Regions from separate parts of the Paenibacillus sp. V4I7 genome, predicted to be linked through region 1. Evidence: riboswitches for the same ligand, from Rfam matches in the RefSeq annotation. Region 1 holds a riboswitch; the other holds the start of a gene.

Region 1 (7,484 bases):
AATCCTGAAACGCAATTTATTGACAATTGTTGATTCCTTTGAAGCTTTCAGAATGCCTTACTTATTGATCGGTACCTTTTCGTTTCAAATTTTTATTTATTGGTTGAGTCAAAGAACGGGGCGCGACTATCCTATTCTACTTGAACTCTCGTTTGCTATAATGGTAATTGGCTTATGGATAAACAGGCATTTACCAGGTATTATTTTTATATGTTTTGGGGCTTTGTTTAATTTATTTGCCTTAAGTATACACGGTGGTTTAATGCCAGTATCAGAAAAGGCTCTGATGATGTCTGGTTATAATGGTTCTGCTTTTGTTACAGACGATCCTCGACATCAACTAATGAATACTTCCGATTATTGGTGGCTAGGAGATTGGATTCCTTTTTTCAAACATGTGATAAGTATTGGAGATATTAGTGTAGGCATCGGATTTATAAGATTTCTATTAGGAACCACTTCGAAGAGGGAGCAGCATGAAGGATAAAAATCTATACACTCTGATATTATTCTTAACTGGAATTTACACAACATTTATTTGTCTGAAATTTCTTGAATCTAATAGAGTTTGGGAACCTATAATTCTTATATGCGTCTTAACATTAATAGTTGATATATTCCCAATTAAAATGCCTAATGGACTTTTGTACAATGGATCAACATTAGGAATTCTTTATTTAATGTATTCTATGGGAATCGCAGCAAGTACAGTTCCTATTCTTGTAAGTGCAATAATGTTTTTTTTGTTAGCCACCAAACCATTTTATAAAATTAACTGGTACCGGTTATTTTCGACGTTAGGAATGTATTTTATTAGTATGGTGTGTGCAGCAGCGGTTCTAAAGTTTACAACCCAGCTACCATTGATTATTCAAGTTATTTGCATTACCTTTGTTTTTGAGAACGTTAACTTATTAGTACGTGCAGGAATCATGAAATTTGTAAGTAAAATTTCTTTTTTTAATGAAATTTCGATTATTAAAGTTGTTAAAATGCAAGTTTCTTTATTAGTAGTAGCCATTTTATTGTATCACTTTTTGAAACAATCAAATTCGAGTGATCTACTTATTGAGATCATTTTTGCGGTCTTTCTCATGCTAATTATTAACTTCCTAATCTCAGCGTATAACAAGCATATCTATAAAATAGAAGAAAGCAAACAACGTTACCAGTCCTTATTTGACCATAATCCAGATATTGTTTTTACATTAGATCTATCTGGTAAATTTACGAGTGTTAACCCGATGTTAGAAAAATTACTTGGCTATTCCCCAGAGTCTATATTGGACGTTAATTTATTCGAATATGTGATTTCTACAGGGAAACAAGAAGCTATACATCATATAGAACAAGCGCTGCTGGGAAATCCACAACAATTTATTATGGGCTTTTTAACGAAAGAGGGTACAAGCCGTGATCTGTTCATAACTTGTGGTCCGACCGTAGTGAATGATCAGATTGTCGGGATCTATGGAATTGCAAAGGATATTACCGAACAGAAGCAAGCGGAACAGATTATTCATAGAATGGCTTACTTTGATGAAATAACCGGGCTGCCGAACCGAAGCAACTTTCAAGAGTGCATGGCGGAAACATTGGACAAAGCTCGTAACAACTCATTAGTCGGATTAATGTTTCTTGATCTAGATAAATTCAAACAAGTAAATGATACGCTGGGGCATCATACAGGTGATCTTCTATTAATAGATGTGTCCAAGCGCATTATCCAATCTGTTCCGGAAGGATCTATCGTATCAAGGCTGGGGGGCGATGAATTTACGATTATTTTTCCAAATCTAAATCATACAGATGAGGTCATACCCATTGCCGATGCGATCTTACAAGCAATAGCTGAACCTTTTTATTTGCATAGAAGAGAATTATATATAACGACTAGTATAGGGATTTGTATATATCCTGAGCATGGGACCGATGTGGAAACGTTAATCAAAAATGCAGATGCCTCTATGTATCGGGCCAAAGAATTCGGTGGAAACACCTACAGCGTATATTCTAAAAGCATTCAAGAGCTTAATGAAGCCAAGCACAAGATACATTCTAATTTGCACAAAGCGATCGAGCGCGAAGAATTTTATTTGCATTTTCAACCGAAGATCGATTTGAGGAGCGATAAAATTAACGGAGTAGAGGCCCTCATTAGATGGAAAAATCAAGAATTGGGACAAATGTCGCCTGTTCAGTTCATTCCGATCGCTGAGGAGAGTGGATTGATCCTGCCCATCGGGGAATGGGTGTTAAGGACGGCATGTAGGCAGAATAAAGCTTGGCAGGATGCAGGGCTTCCACCTATTGTTATGTCGGTTAATCTTTCTTCCATTCAATTGCAAAATGAGCATTTAGTTCGTACGATTGGGCAAATTTTGCGGGAAACCGAGCTGGATCCTCAGTGGCTTGAAATTGAGATAACGGAGAGTATGCTGCTGCAGAATACCCAACATACGATGAAGGTGCTTGCAGAAATTAAAGAGCTCGGTATATCTATTTCCATCGATGATTTTGGAGTGGGTTACTCATCGCTTAGCTATTTGAAGCATTTTTCATTTGATTATTTGAAAATGGACAAGTCTTTTATTGATAACTTAAATATGTCTCCAAAAGACGAATTGATCATAAGCGGAATTATCAAATTGGCGCATAGCTTAAACATGAAAGTAATCGCCGAAGGAGTCGAATCGAGTGAACAGCTTTCTTACTTGCGTGAGCAAGGTTGTGATGGCGTTCAAGGATATTTGATTAGCAGACCGATATCAGCAGGGGAGTTTATTGAGCGGGTATGGCTTCTACCAAAGGATTAACGAAGGAATATTTACTTGAAAAGGTTGAGAGGTCAAACAAGCCCAGTGCCAAAAACGGCCTGGGCTTGTTTGATCATGAACCTATTTGACCACATAAGAAAGTATAAGTTTTTTCTAAAAGAAAACCTGACTTTCTTATTGGCGATAAAACCTACATTTAAACGCGGTCGCTCATCTTCGAAAGGCCTCGATAGAGGTTTTCTCACTAGATTTGTCTTTGTTTTGTATAAGGATTTTATGGTATATCTATAACTTCGATATCATTCGGTTTCCCATATGTCCTTCCAACCAGTCAGTCAACTGGTGGAAACCGTCGAGTGTAAAGGGGATGACCTGTTTTTCGTTATTTTGGTTGGACATCTCAATGATAATTTTGTTCTCACTTTCCGTACAAACGACGTTGAAATTCGCTGTATTCCCCTGAATGTCTTCCTGCCAACTGCAATTATAGCTGCTAACAAAGCTTTTCATTTTCTCATTTCCCCTTATCCTATGATTTGTGTTCTCATTCTCGGTAAGGTCTGGAATCTCGATTGACGCTGCTATTAGTTCTGCAGCAGCTTCCTGTTCTATCGTCGCTGGATGCGAATCCTCGAGCAGTTCGAGCAACGCGGCAGGCTCAATGCCCGCCACGACAGCTTCAGCCTGATTGTCTTCACATTTTTCTACGGGATGTTCGTGTTCGATCACACTTGGCTTATCCTCGAATTCGATAGGAGTTTGATCCTCTGAATGTGCCGTAAGGTCTTCCTTGCTAGCCGAAGGTGCAACGCCGAGATGGGGTTCTGCATGAGTTTGGATCATTTCAATTAAACGGACGGGGTTGAAAGGTTTCATTAAGTAACCTTTAGCCCCGGCTTCAAGCGCATCGAAAATCAAATCCTGCTGATTGCTGGCCGAGCAGATCAACACGACGGCGTCGCGATCGAGCTTAAGAATTTCCTTAATGGCATCGATGCCATTCATTTCAGGCATCGTTAGATCCATCAGGACGATATCCGGAATCAGTTCTTCATACAGCTTAATAGCTTCTCTACCGTTAGTCGCTTCTCCAACCACTTCATAACCATTCTGCTTTAAGCAATCGGCAGCCATTTTGCGCATGAATTGGGTATCATCAACAATAAGAAATCGGTAAGACATCCTAGTTCCCCCTTAGAATTGGATTGCTGTCAATCGATCGTTTTTAACACTTCTTCGACGGTAGTGATGCCTTCACGAACTTTGAGTAGCCCATCGTACAATATCGTTTTGTAGCCGATTTGCACTAAATGGTTTTCGATTTCCTGGATCGGACGTTGCCCAGTAATGAGCTCGCGCAGCTTTCCGTCAATAAGCAGCACCTCCTGTAGGGCAACCACACCTCGATAACCGGTATCGTTGCATACTCTGCAGCCAGTCCCTCGAGTCACGGTTAATTTGCCGCTGATCTGGGTGGATACCAAGGTTCGGAAATTGCCGATAATTCCTTTTCCGTTCTTCTGATCATCCGAATGCAGAACTGCATGAGCTTCAAATAGCTTGATTTCATCTTCGGTAGCGGGCAAGGATTGAGCGCATTGACGGCATATTCGCCTTACCCAACGCTGAGCCACAATGCAGGAAAGCGAAGCGCTGAGCAGGTGCGAGTCTTTATTCATGTCCATCAGCCGGCTTATAGTCTTGACTGCACTGCTGCCATATATGGCACCGAGCACAATACGGCCGGTGAGGGTCGTCCTTATTGCCATTTCAATCGTTTCCGCATCATGGATATCACTGACCATGACGACGTTCGGATCCTGACGCAATACCGACCGAAGCACATGAGCAAAAGTCAGGCCGAGCTGTTCGTTCACCTCCACCTGTGTAATTCCCGGCATTCTGAGCTCTATTGGATCTTCGATGGTTATGATTCTATGGTTTTCGTTTGTCAGTCGAGTGAGGATCGAATATAACATGGAAGTTTTCCTGCTGCCTTCCGGCCCGCAAATCAAGATCATGCCGCTTGGCAGTCCAAGCGCTTTTTCGAATTTTTGCAAATTGGTTTCACTGAACTCAAGCTCGGAAATGGCTAGTTGAGGTTCAGAATTATCTGTCAAGCGAAGAAATAGGCTTTCGCCGTTAACACTTGGCAGGGTGGATACGCGTATATCCAACTGCTTGTGGTCAACCTTAATCTGAAAACGGCCGTTTTGTGGCAGCCGCTCTTCAGAGGCATTTAGATTGGCTAGAAGTTTGATGCGTTTGAACAACGTTTCATGCATGTGTTTAGAAAGCGTTTTCTTATTTTTGAGCGAACTGTCAATTCGGTATTTGACTATAAGCCCGTCTTCATGCGGTTCGATATGAATGCCACTTGCTTGTTGATATACGCCGGCTTGAATGATTTCATTCAACGTTTCTACGGTTGTATCGACACCATAATATCGGTTGATGGCTTCTTCCATTTCGATTCGCATGGCTATAAACGGTTGAACACTCATACCCGTCGCCATTTGAATAGCTTTAATCGCCTCTTTATTTAAAGGGTCGATCATGGCCACCTTGAGTTTACCTCCGGCGCAGCTGATTGGAACGAGATGATACTTCCTGGCAATCGATTCATCTATGAGCTGGACTGTAGGAAGATCAAATATCGTTTCGTTGAGATTTACGACAGGTACGCCTAGTTGGAACTCCAGCGCCTCGACGAGCTGACGCTCGGTGATAAACCCAAATTCGGTCAGTATCCCCCCGAGCTTTTTTGGGTGACGCGTCTGTTCCTTAAGCGCCTGATCGAGCTGCTCCTCCGTAATAACGCCATTCATGACTAGAAGTTCGCCAATGCGCATGTGCTCCTCCTTACTGAACGTATCTATTTAATGAAAAATAAAAAACCAAGCTGCTAGAGCGGCCCGGCTTTCATGCCATCGTATCTCGATGGGTTAGAACCGTGGCTTTGCGTCCCCGGCTTTCGCGCGGGTTTGCCTTTTATCATTCACTTGGATTACAGGATTCGTCTAACCATATAATTCGACATGAATAATAACATTCTGTAAGTTTATTTAAATTCCTTCCTTGCACTAGTCGTACTATTTTCCTAATTTTCAGCATTTTTTTTTGGTTCGGATGTAGGTCCAGCCTAAAAAAAATCCTGCCTTTCAAAGCCTATGAATTTATGGGAATGACATAAAACAAGGGGTTTTCTCCTAAATGATGGAATAGCGTTATCACTTTATACCCACAATAAATAGTAGGAGAACTATAAGAGAAGGTGTCTTTTGGCATGAAAATGAGTTATCTAAATTGTTAGAAAATTGGGCTTTTTGGTGGATACCTAAAAATCAAGTCGAATTCTATGATGAAAGCATCACAACGAATTCCAAGCGGAACATCGCATCTGGAATCTCGACAAAGGCAAAACCGGTGAAAACCGGCGACGCAAAGCTATAGGGGCTAACGCACGACAAAACGTGTCAAGCCAGCCAGCTGCCGAAAGAGGAAGGGCGTTTGTTTTGCTGTGCATATACAGCAGCAACCCCACCTTTCGGGAAAGGTGGGGTTTTTATTTGGCATAAGGGGGTCAAGACTGTTTGAGGCTGGTGAATACGAATACGGGCGAAACGATAGCCCAGCAGGTGATGGAGGCCAAAACCTTTGGTCGCAGACTACGTGGGTTGCTCTTTACAAAGCGACTTTCCAGCGGGTTATGCCTTCACATCGAACCGTGTAGATCGGTACATACCTTTTTCATGCAATACGCGATTGATGTGGTTTATCTGGATAAACAGCATCGTGTCGTAGGCGTAGAAGAGCAGTTGAAGCCGGGACGCGTTGGCGCTGTATTCAAAGGAACGACTTCAGTGGTGGAACTTCCCGCAGGCAGTATCGGCCTTACCCGAACGACCGTCGGTCAAACGGTCCAATTTATTTAAAAACCGAGGAGGAAATTAAAATGAAAAACAAAATCAAAGGTCTTTTAACAGAAGAGCAAGGACAAGGGATGACAGAGTACGGATTGGTTCTGGGTGTAATTGCGGTGGGTGTAGTTGGCATTCTGTTTGCATTAAAAGGGAATATTCTTACACTCTTCAACAGAGTGAACAATGATGTCTCGAATGCAGCTACTCGCACTTAATAAAATCAGCCTTCTTGTATGGAAGGGAACTATATGATGACAGCTAAATTAGTAGACTTGTATACAAATGAGCAAGGCCAAGGTATGACAGAGTACGGCTTGGTACTTGGCGTTATTGCGGTGGGTGTAGTTAGTATCTTATTTGGTATAAAGTTGGAGGTTTACAGCCTCTACGATAAAAGTGTTCGCGTCATCGAGCAATCAGCCAGAACAGTAGGACTTCTCGATTAAAAAAGGAGTGAAATGATTAAGGTGAGCAAAATCAAAAATCTTTTGGTTGAAGAACAGGGTCAAGGGATGACAGAGTATGGTCTGGTTCTTGGGGTTATCGCGGTTGGTGTAGTTGGTGTTTTGTTTGCACTGAAGGGTAATATTCTCACACTCTTCAACAGAGTCAACCAAGATGTAGCAAATGCGACTAATGGTACTCCATAATAACAGCGGTTGTCTTTTATATTAACGCTCCAATGAAGAGGGTCTTACGTTTTACGGAACGTAGACCCTTTTTATAAAAACATTCTTGGGAGGCAGGTATGGTTGTAGTTGACAGTTTGCTCATTATCATTCTC
Region 2 (7,484 bases), 2.9 Mb from region 1:
GGAACCATACCAACAGATTCCACTCTCCGCACCATTTCTTGGACGAATTTTGCAGTCCTGTTTTTATTCTCATCGTCACCAGCATCAATATGAATAAACATGTCGAAGGAAGCACCTTGATACAGATGTGGAAGAATAATGTTTTCCATATCCTGTCGCTTAGACTCATCAAAATACATGGCAATCTCTTCACTCAAAGCAGTTTCCATCGAAAGTTTTTCCTTAATCGAATGTAGGGCCCGATGAACGATGACTTGACGATAACACGCCCACGCTCCTTTTCCTAACCGCTGGATAACTACACCGGTAATGAATTTCGTATGACCTGTGTGTACCTGACAATCCGTACCAATAATAAATTTGTAGGTTGCTACGGGGTCGTGACGCATGAATTGTAGAATACGCTCGTGTACGGTATCTAGGTTAAGTCCTCTTTCCGTTGTGTTCCGAAATTCCAGTGGATGGGTCGTCGTCAAAGGTTTCAAAGATAAGGTTCTTCCTTTCTTCTTAGAATGAGGAAGAAGCGGATGCTGAAGCTGCATCCGCCCCTATCTATAGTATATGGCAAAACTCCTATGATCGAACCATCACTTATCGTAAAACACTGCCGCCGAACAAAAATCGATTTTCCCATTGCTTCCCAGCGATCGTATCTGTGCGAACTCCGCCGGATTCGACAGAATACGTATGCAGCATATTCCCATTTCCTAAATAAAGTCCAACATGCGTGATCGGCTCTGTAAGAACGTTCACGTTATCATAATCTGATTCTCTACTCCCTTTGTAGCTGCTGAAGAACATCAGATCTCCACGTTTCAAATTTGTCCACTCCTGAATTACAGGACCTAACGATTTAACATAGTTGCCTTGTGCCTGTGAATCGCTTGGTACGGAGAATCTTAGAGCATCCCAGAACATCGTTTGAATGAAATCCGAGCAATCAAAGGTCGTGGTGTCATTGCGTACCGAACCAAACTCATAAGGTGTGCCTAAGTAAACTTGGCCAGCTGCAATAACAGCTTCAATTTCTTCAGCGAGAGGTAGATTGGGTTTGATGACAGAGAAATCCGTGCTTATGTATTTACTATTTGTGCTTACATACCCGTTAGTTCCATTGGCGTCTTGAATTTGATACCAACTGTCGTTGACTTTTGCTATAACGAGGAAGTCTTCCCCTTTACTAAGCATTCGAATAATCTTGGAGCCGGGCTCGGTTGCTGGAAGTGTACGAAAGTTTACGCCATAGATGATTTCCGCATTACTAGTTATTTTTATGTATCTGCTATTCGTCGAAACATAGCCGCTTACGCCCTGCGCATCCTTGATTTTATACCAATTCGTCGTTACATAGTCTGTGACGGTAACAATTTCGTTTGTTTTCAATAAACGTATAACATTGCTTGAAGTACTAGCTTGATCTCTGAAGCTTACCCCCGAAACAATTTGAGCCTTTGTTGTTACCCCCTCTTCTGCCTGAATGGCTGCAGGGACTACAAAAGTAAGCGCTAAAACAAGCATTCCGATAACCATCGTCCATTTTCTCATCGTCTCTACCTCCATAGGTTGATATCGCTCTTGCTGCGTTTGAGTCACGTAAAACCGAACTGGCGAAATGGATTATTTGAACCTGACACCTCCTCTACATCGTAAAAAGGATGACCCGTTTGCCTCAGCTGGGTCATCCTCTTCTTGTAGATGGGTCCTATCGCATTCGGCAGCTGGCTAGCACTGTACCTTTGGCACGAGAGCCCCTAAAGCTTTGCGTCCCTAGCTTTCGCTCGGTTTGCCATTTCGTTGTGATGTTAATTTTTTCTTTCGCATCTTATTATAGTTTGAGGGGGTTCTTCACGAATATAGGCGAAAGGTTGCGATTCTTTGTCGATATCATAGTGTCTGCGTACCTATTGACGCTAAGGTTTATTTTTCCAGTTTACGGACTTCCAGTTTTCGTGTATGTGTCCAAAACACTTGTAAATTAGGATCATTTTTCAACTTCACATTGCAGAGCTTCATTTCCCCTTCCTCGAGCTCAGTCACCTGCCAAGCATCCGGCTCCATTTCCCCTATGTTGTGCAGAAAAGCAGGAAACTGCTGCTCAGCCTCTTCTAAATCCGGCCAAAATTTAACGCCATAATAGGCTAAACCGTAGTGATTGACAAGTGTGCATGTGAAAATCTGCTGCGATATTTTGTGCTGCAACACATAGGGCATTTTCATTCCTCCGATAAAAAGGCACGTTCACCACGGAGGTGAATGTGCCTTCATTTTTTATGATGACGACTTATAAATAAGCATTCTCATGCTTGGCTTTTAACATATTCCAACGACGCTCGACTTCCGTTTCGAATGATTTCAGGGAACCCTCATATTCAGGCTTCGTCATATGCTTCGTTTTCCCCATCGTCTTGAGCCAATCCGATAGTGGTATCTTCTTGCTCTTATCCTCCGGGTTATATGTGATGGATGTAACCCCGTGTTCCACTTCATAGAGCGGGAAGAAGCAGGAGTCTACCGCAGCTCCAACGATATTGGAGCCTTCCTGGTCATCCGACAGCCAGTTCAGCGGACAGGCAATGAGAATTTTTCCATATACCAATCCCTCATTTTGAGCGTACCATTGTGCTTTCGCGGCTTTCTTCACAAGATCCTGCGGATACGCTTCCGACCCCGTAAATACATACGGAATATGGGTAGCGGCCATAATTTGGGCGGTATCCTTGTGATGGAACACTTTACCACCTTGGTGCTTCCCAACGTTCGAAGTCGATGTACGATGACCCATTGGCGTCGAATAAGACAACTGCGCACCCGTATTCATGTATCCCTCGTTATCGTACTCGAGAATAATCATTTTATGATTGCGCAAAGCCGCTCCGATTGCTGGTCCCATGCCGATATCCATTCCGCCGTCACCAGTGATCATCACGAAGGTGAAATCGTCCTTCAAACCCAAATGGTCGAGCTCGCCACGTCGCTTGCGCTCCCAGAACATCTCCACAACTCCTGAGAGGGTCGCTGCGCCGTTCTGGAACAGATTATGAATATAGGTCGCTTTGTGAGCCGAATACGGATAACCCGTCGTTACAACCATCGCACAGCCTGTGTGGAAGATCGAGACAATGTCGCCTTCAATCCCTTTGAAAAACAGTTCCAAGCCGGAGAAAATACCGCAACCTGGACAAGCGCCATGCCCCGGAGCAATACGCTTCGGTTTCTTCGTCAGTGCTCGCAGTGGCGGAATACGCACATTCAGCTTGCCTGAGTTCTCATCCGGCGTTACCGTGATGAGTCCCGTCTTCAAATCCTCATACTTCATCGGCGTCAACACCCGCTTCGGCGCTTTCGAAGGATCACCTGGCGTGTGGCCGTAGTAATCGAAGGGAACTTCAACCTTGCCGCTTTGTACAGCGTCAATGGCAAATTGGAACAAACTATGCCCGTCTTCGGCATAAAAGTCCTTGCCACCTAAGCCGTAGATTCGGCTTATGACAAGCGTATCTCTGTTCCCGTGTGTGAACAGCGCCGCTTTAATTTCGTTGACCATATTGCCGCCATGACCGCCATAGGAATCCGCGCGATCGCCAACGGTGATCGCCTTCACATGCTGCAAAGCTTCAGCGATCTGCTTTGCCGGGAATGGTCGGATGATATTCGGCGCGATCGATCCGGCCTTAATACCCTTCTCACGGAGTTGATCGACGACGTCCTTAATGATTTCGGAAGCCGAATTCATCAAGAACACGGCGACTTCCGCGTCCTCCATGCGGTATAGCTCAAGAATCGGATAATCACGGCCTGTTAACTCCGCGTATTCCTGCCGAATACGATCATAAACACCTTCGGCGTTATACATGGCCATGGACTGCTGATAGCAGTTATTTATATAATCCGGCTCATTCATATAAGGACCTACGGTAATCGGATTATTACGATCCAACGTATCCGGGAAGCCCTGTGGCTTCTCTCCGACGAAAGCATGCACATCCTCACGATGTGCGAACGTTTGTACTCTACGCTTTTGGTGGGACGTGAAATAGCCGTCTGAAGCAACCAGAACCGGCAAGCGCACTTCCGGATCCTCAGCCAGCTTTAAAGCTATGATATTCATATCATAGACCGCTTGCGGGTCCCGACACATCACAATCGGCCAACCTGTATTTAAAGCATAGTATAAATCGGAGTGATCCCCATGAATATTCAGTGGTCCAGATACAGAGCGACATACCAAGTTCATTACCATGGGAAAGCGTGTCCCCGATTGTACCGGCATTTGCTCTAACATGTACAAATAACCGTTGGCGCTTGTCGCGTTAAATACGCGGCCGCCAGCAGTTGAAGCGCCATAACATATGCCAGCCGAACCATGTTCACCATCTGCTGGAATGAGCACGATATCATGTTGTCCGTTGGACTTCATAAGATCTAGAAATTGGGCAACCTCCGTAGATGGAGATATCGGAAAGTATCCCATAACATGATAATTAATTTGATGAGCCGCATATGCCGCCATCTCGTTACCTGATTCATATACAATGCGCTGTTCGACCTTGGCTTGCCCTAATTCCTTCTTGATATCAATGGACATGCGAGTAGTTCCACCCTTCTCCCATAAATACTCTCTAAGAGTTTACAGCTAGATTGAATCGATGCGGCATGCGATTTAAGTCCGCATAACCATCCTCTTCCCGCTCACTTACGAGCGCTTCGGTCGGACAAGCTTGTACACATTTAAGGCACCCTTTACAGTATTGATAGTCGATCCCCTGTAAGAACATCTGAGGCCGCCCCTTCTTGTCGGGGAGTTCATCCCAAACGAAACAGAAATCCGGACACACATTATCGCAGGAAGCACAGTGAATGCATTTATCTTCATGGAAATGCGGCATCATCCCCGCACGTGAAATGCTTAAATCTTTCAGAATGCTGTTCCCAGGATTCGTAATGACACCACCAATGGACTGCGTTTCATAGCCAAGCACTGGCGTATCGAAACGAACGAAATCGGGCATCGTCTCCCCTTCGGGAAGCGCATACGTTTGGAACTTAACTTCATTGTAACCACGGTCAAAAGTTCGTAGGGCTGGTGCTACAGCAAGCGGATATTTCTTTTCTAATGATTTACGAATAACGCCTCTCATGACATCTGGATCAAGGAAATCACACAACCGGAACAGCGCGCCAAGCATCGCCATATTCACGCGGTTCTTCTCCTCTAGCGAGATTCCAATTGCATCGATAACGGCAATGGTACCTCCCCGGAGCTTCATCTTTTCCTTCAACTCATCCGGTGTTTTTGTCGAATTTACAAGTACGGTACTATCTTCATAGATGCCACTGATAACGTTTACAGTTTTGGAAAGCGATTCGTGAAAAACACCCACAACATGCGGTCGTTCGACCGGAGAAGTATCCCGAATTCGCGTATCCATGTCACAAAACCTTATATGTGCTTTCACTGCCGATCCTTTCTTCTCTGAACCATAGGAAGAAAAGCTAACCCCGTTCAAACCCACCCCAACGACTCCCGCTTCCGCCAGCATCTTACCCGCTAGATTCGCGCCAAGCCCACCGATGGATTCCAGTCTAATCTCAAAAAACCCGAGATCGTTCAATTTAGGTAAAGTTACCATGCCAGGTCTCCTTTCAAAAATGAACTGCATAAAGAATGAATAGTATGAATAGTAAATCTACTCTCATTGTAACAAGAAATCTCTGGTAATCAACCTTTTTTTGAAGGGTCCATTCATAGTAAATAATCAATTATGAGGCCGCACCCTCCCAAATAGTAACTTTTCGGCTCTTCATTCTCGTCTTGAGCAGAATTATCTTTCTCGGCATCCTCACAATCCGCACATACGTCCACATAATCATCATCAATCGGATTAAAGACAACACCGCAAACCTGTGAGCACGCCCGCATCCTCATCTCTCCTTGTTTGACAACCAACTTAGATTGTAAACGCTTGCATCATTGTGTTCCTTTATTATACAGCGGTTTATAGGAATAACACCATAAGTCTTTATCAAATCTTTAGCATTCGAAATGGCCTTTTTCCCTTGATAAGGTCAGTTTATGTGAGATAATGTAGAAATAATAAAGATACTGTCGGACAGTGGAAAGGATGGCATTTCATTTGCTCCATTCAATCATTTCCAATGAACTACATGGTCTCTTCTACATCATGAGTGCTATATTAATCCATCTAGTTCTTACCCCTATTTTCATTTACAAAGAACATCAGCGTAGATCTCTATTTGCTCTTATTTTGATCGTACTCATCTTTTTGTACTGGAAATTTGAAGACATTGATCCCTTAATTTATTCCCTCCATTTGTTTCCGATCAGCTTGATTGCTGTGATTCTGTTTGTCGGATTTATACCAGCTTTTATTGCCTGGACCTTATTTAACATAGGCTGTATGGTCGTCCTGAATTACTATTGGCAACCCGCTCTAATAAGCAGTGCTGTTTTACTATTAGGTGGATTTCTCTTTAGAAATAGGACAAATCAACCTATACTCAAGATGAAATTCGCTTATGCAACGGGTATGCTGCTCGTGTACGTAGTATTGTATGCGCTTTTAGCGCTGAACATACGATCTCCTATAAGCTTGTATGCTGCATACACCGTAATTTTATCCTTTTTCTCTCTTTGGATGATTACATACTTACAATTTTTTGTGAAAAAGCATGAGATTCACAAACAAAGACTTGTCGCATTGGAAAAGGATCGAATGCTCGGCCAATTTGCAGCCACCATTTCTCATGAAATACGTAATCCTCTCACATCTACAAGAGGCTTTCTTCAGTTGCTGGATCAGAAAGAGCTATCCTTCAACGATCACAAACGTTATGTCGACCTTGCATTGTCAGGTGTGGATCAAGCAAATGCCCTCCTAGGTGATTACTTAAACTATGCCAAGCCGTCATCTAACTTACAGGAACAATTAGAACTCAAAGAAGAGATAGAAGCTATGCTGCGTTTCATCTCGCCATTTGCTACAGATCATCAAGTTGCTATCCATATTAGTCATGAAAATGAGGATCCCCTTTACATCCTAGGAGAATCCAAAAAGCTGCGCCAATGCTTGATGAATCTTGTTAAAAATGCGATTGAGTCCATGCCTAACGGCGGTAAGATTTCATTAAGCACCTGTAAGCTGCCTAATGCTGTTCAAATCTCTATTTCTGACACTGGCGTTGGAATGAGTAAGCAGCAATTAAATTCGCTTGGCATGCCATTCTACACGACCAAAGAACAAGGGACTGGACTTGGGCTCGTTGTGGTAATGAGTATTATCAAAATGATGAACGGGAAGATCTCCTTCTCCAGTAATTTAAACCAAGGCACCCAATGCTCCATTTTATTTCAGCAAAATTGAACACCCAGAGACCTCCATTAACATACTTGATGATCTGTGCTATTCTGTTAAGACATGCGTTCATCATGACTGGTAAGGAGGGCTTTTACTATGAATTCAGAT

The links. Region 1 has a riboswitch for cyclic di-GMP ahead of QFZ80_RS30010 (GspE/PulE family protein). Riboswitches for the same ligand answer to the same signal wherever they lie in the genome.
Region 2: it holds a riboswitch for cyclic di-GMP, as region 1 does, so the genes downstream of both, QFZ80_RS17045 (C40 family peptidase) here and QFZ80_RS30010 (GspE/PulE family protein) in region 1, are expected to answer to the same signal.

The regions. Positions count from the first base shown of each region.
Region 1 covers NZ_JAUSZD010000002.1:6,378,987-6,386,470, reverse strand. Annotated here, with positions in the region: gene QFZ80_RS30025 (DUF5317 family protein) at 1-487, shown strand, start outside; gene QFZ80_RS30020 (EAL domain-containing protein) at 477-2,816, shown strand; partial or broken gene QFZ80_RS30015 (response regulator) at 3,612-3,959, opposite strand; gene QFZ80_RS30010 (GspE/PulE family protein) at 3,989-5,629, opposite strand; cyclic di-GMP riboswitch class I at 5,684-5,776, opposite strand; cyclic di-GMP riboswitch class I at 6,184-6,274, shown strand; gene QFZ80_RS30005 (DUF192 domain-containing protein) at 6,380-6,712, shown strand; gene QFZ80_RS30000 (Flp family type IVb pilin) at 6,733-6,915, shown strand; gene QFZ80_RS29995 (Flp family type IVb pilin) at 6,949-7,146, shown strand; gene QFZ80_RS29990 (Flp family type IVb pilin) at 7,168-7,350, shown strand; gene QFZ80_RS29985 (A24 family peptidase) at 7,449-7,484, shown strand, end outside.
Region 2 covers NZ_JAUSZD010000002.1:3,453,500-3,460,983, forward strand. Annotated here, with positions in the region: gene QFZ80_RS17040 (ribonuclease H-like YkuK family protein) at 1-485, opposite strand, end outside; gene QFZ80_RS17045 (C40 family peptidase) at 592-1,545, opposite strand; cyclic di-GMP riboswitch class I at 1,711-1,798, opposite strand; gene QFZ80_RS17050 (hypothetical protein) at 1,918-2,211, opposite strand; gene QFZ80_RS17055 (thiamine pyrophosphate-dependent enzyme) at 2,282-4,585, opposite strand; gene QFZ80_RS17060 (2-oxoacid:acceptor oxidoreductase family protein) at 4,620-5,630, opposite strand; gene QFZ80_RS17065 (hypothetical protein) at 5,744-5,920, opposite strand; gene QFZ80_RS17070 (sensor histidine kinase) at 6,135-7,382, shown strand; gene QFZ80_RS17075 (hypothetical protein) at 7,473-7,484, shown strand, end outside.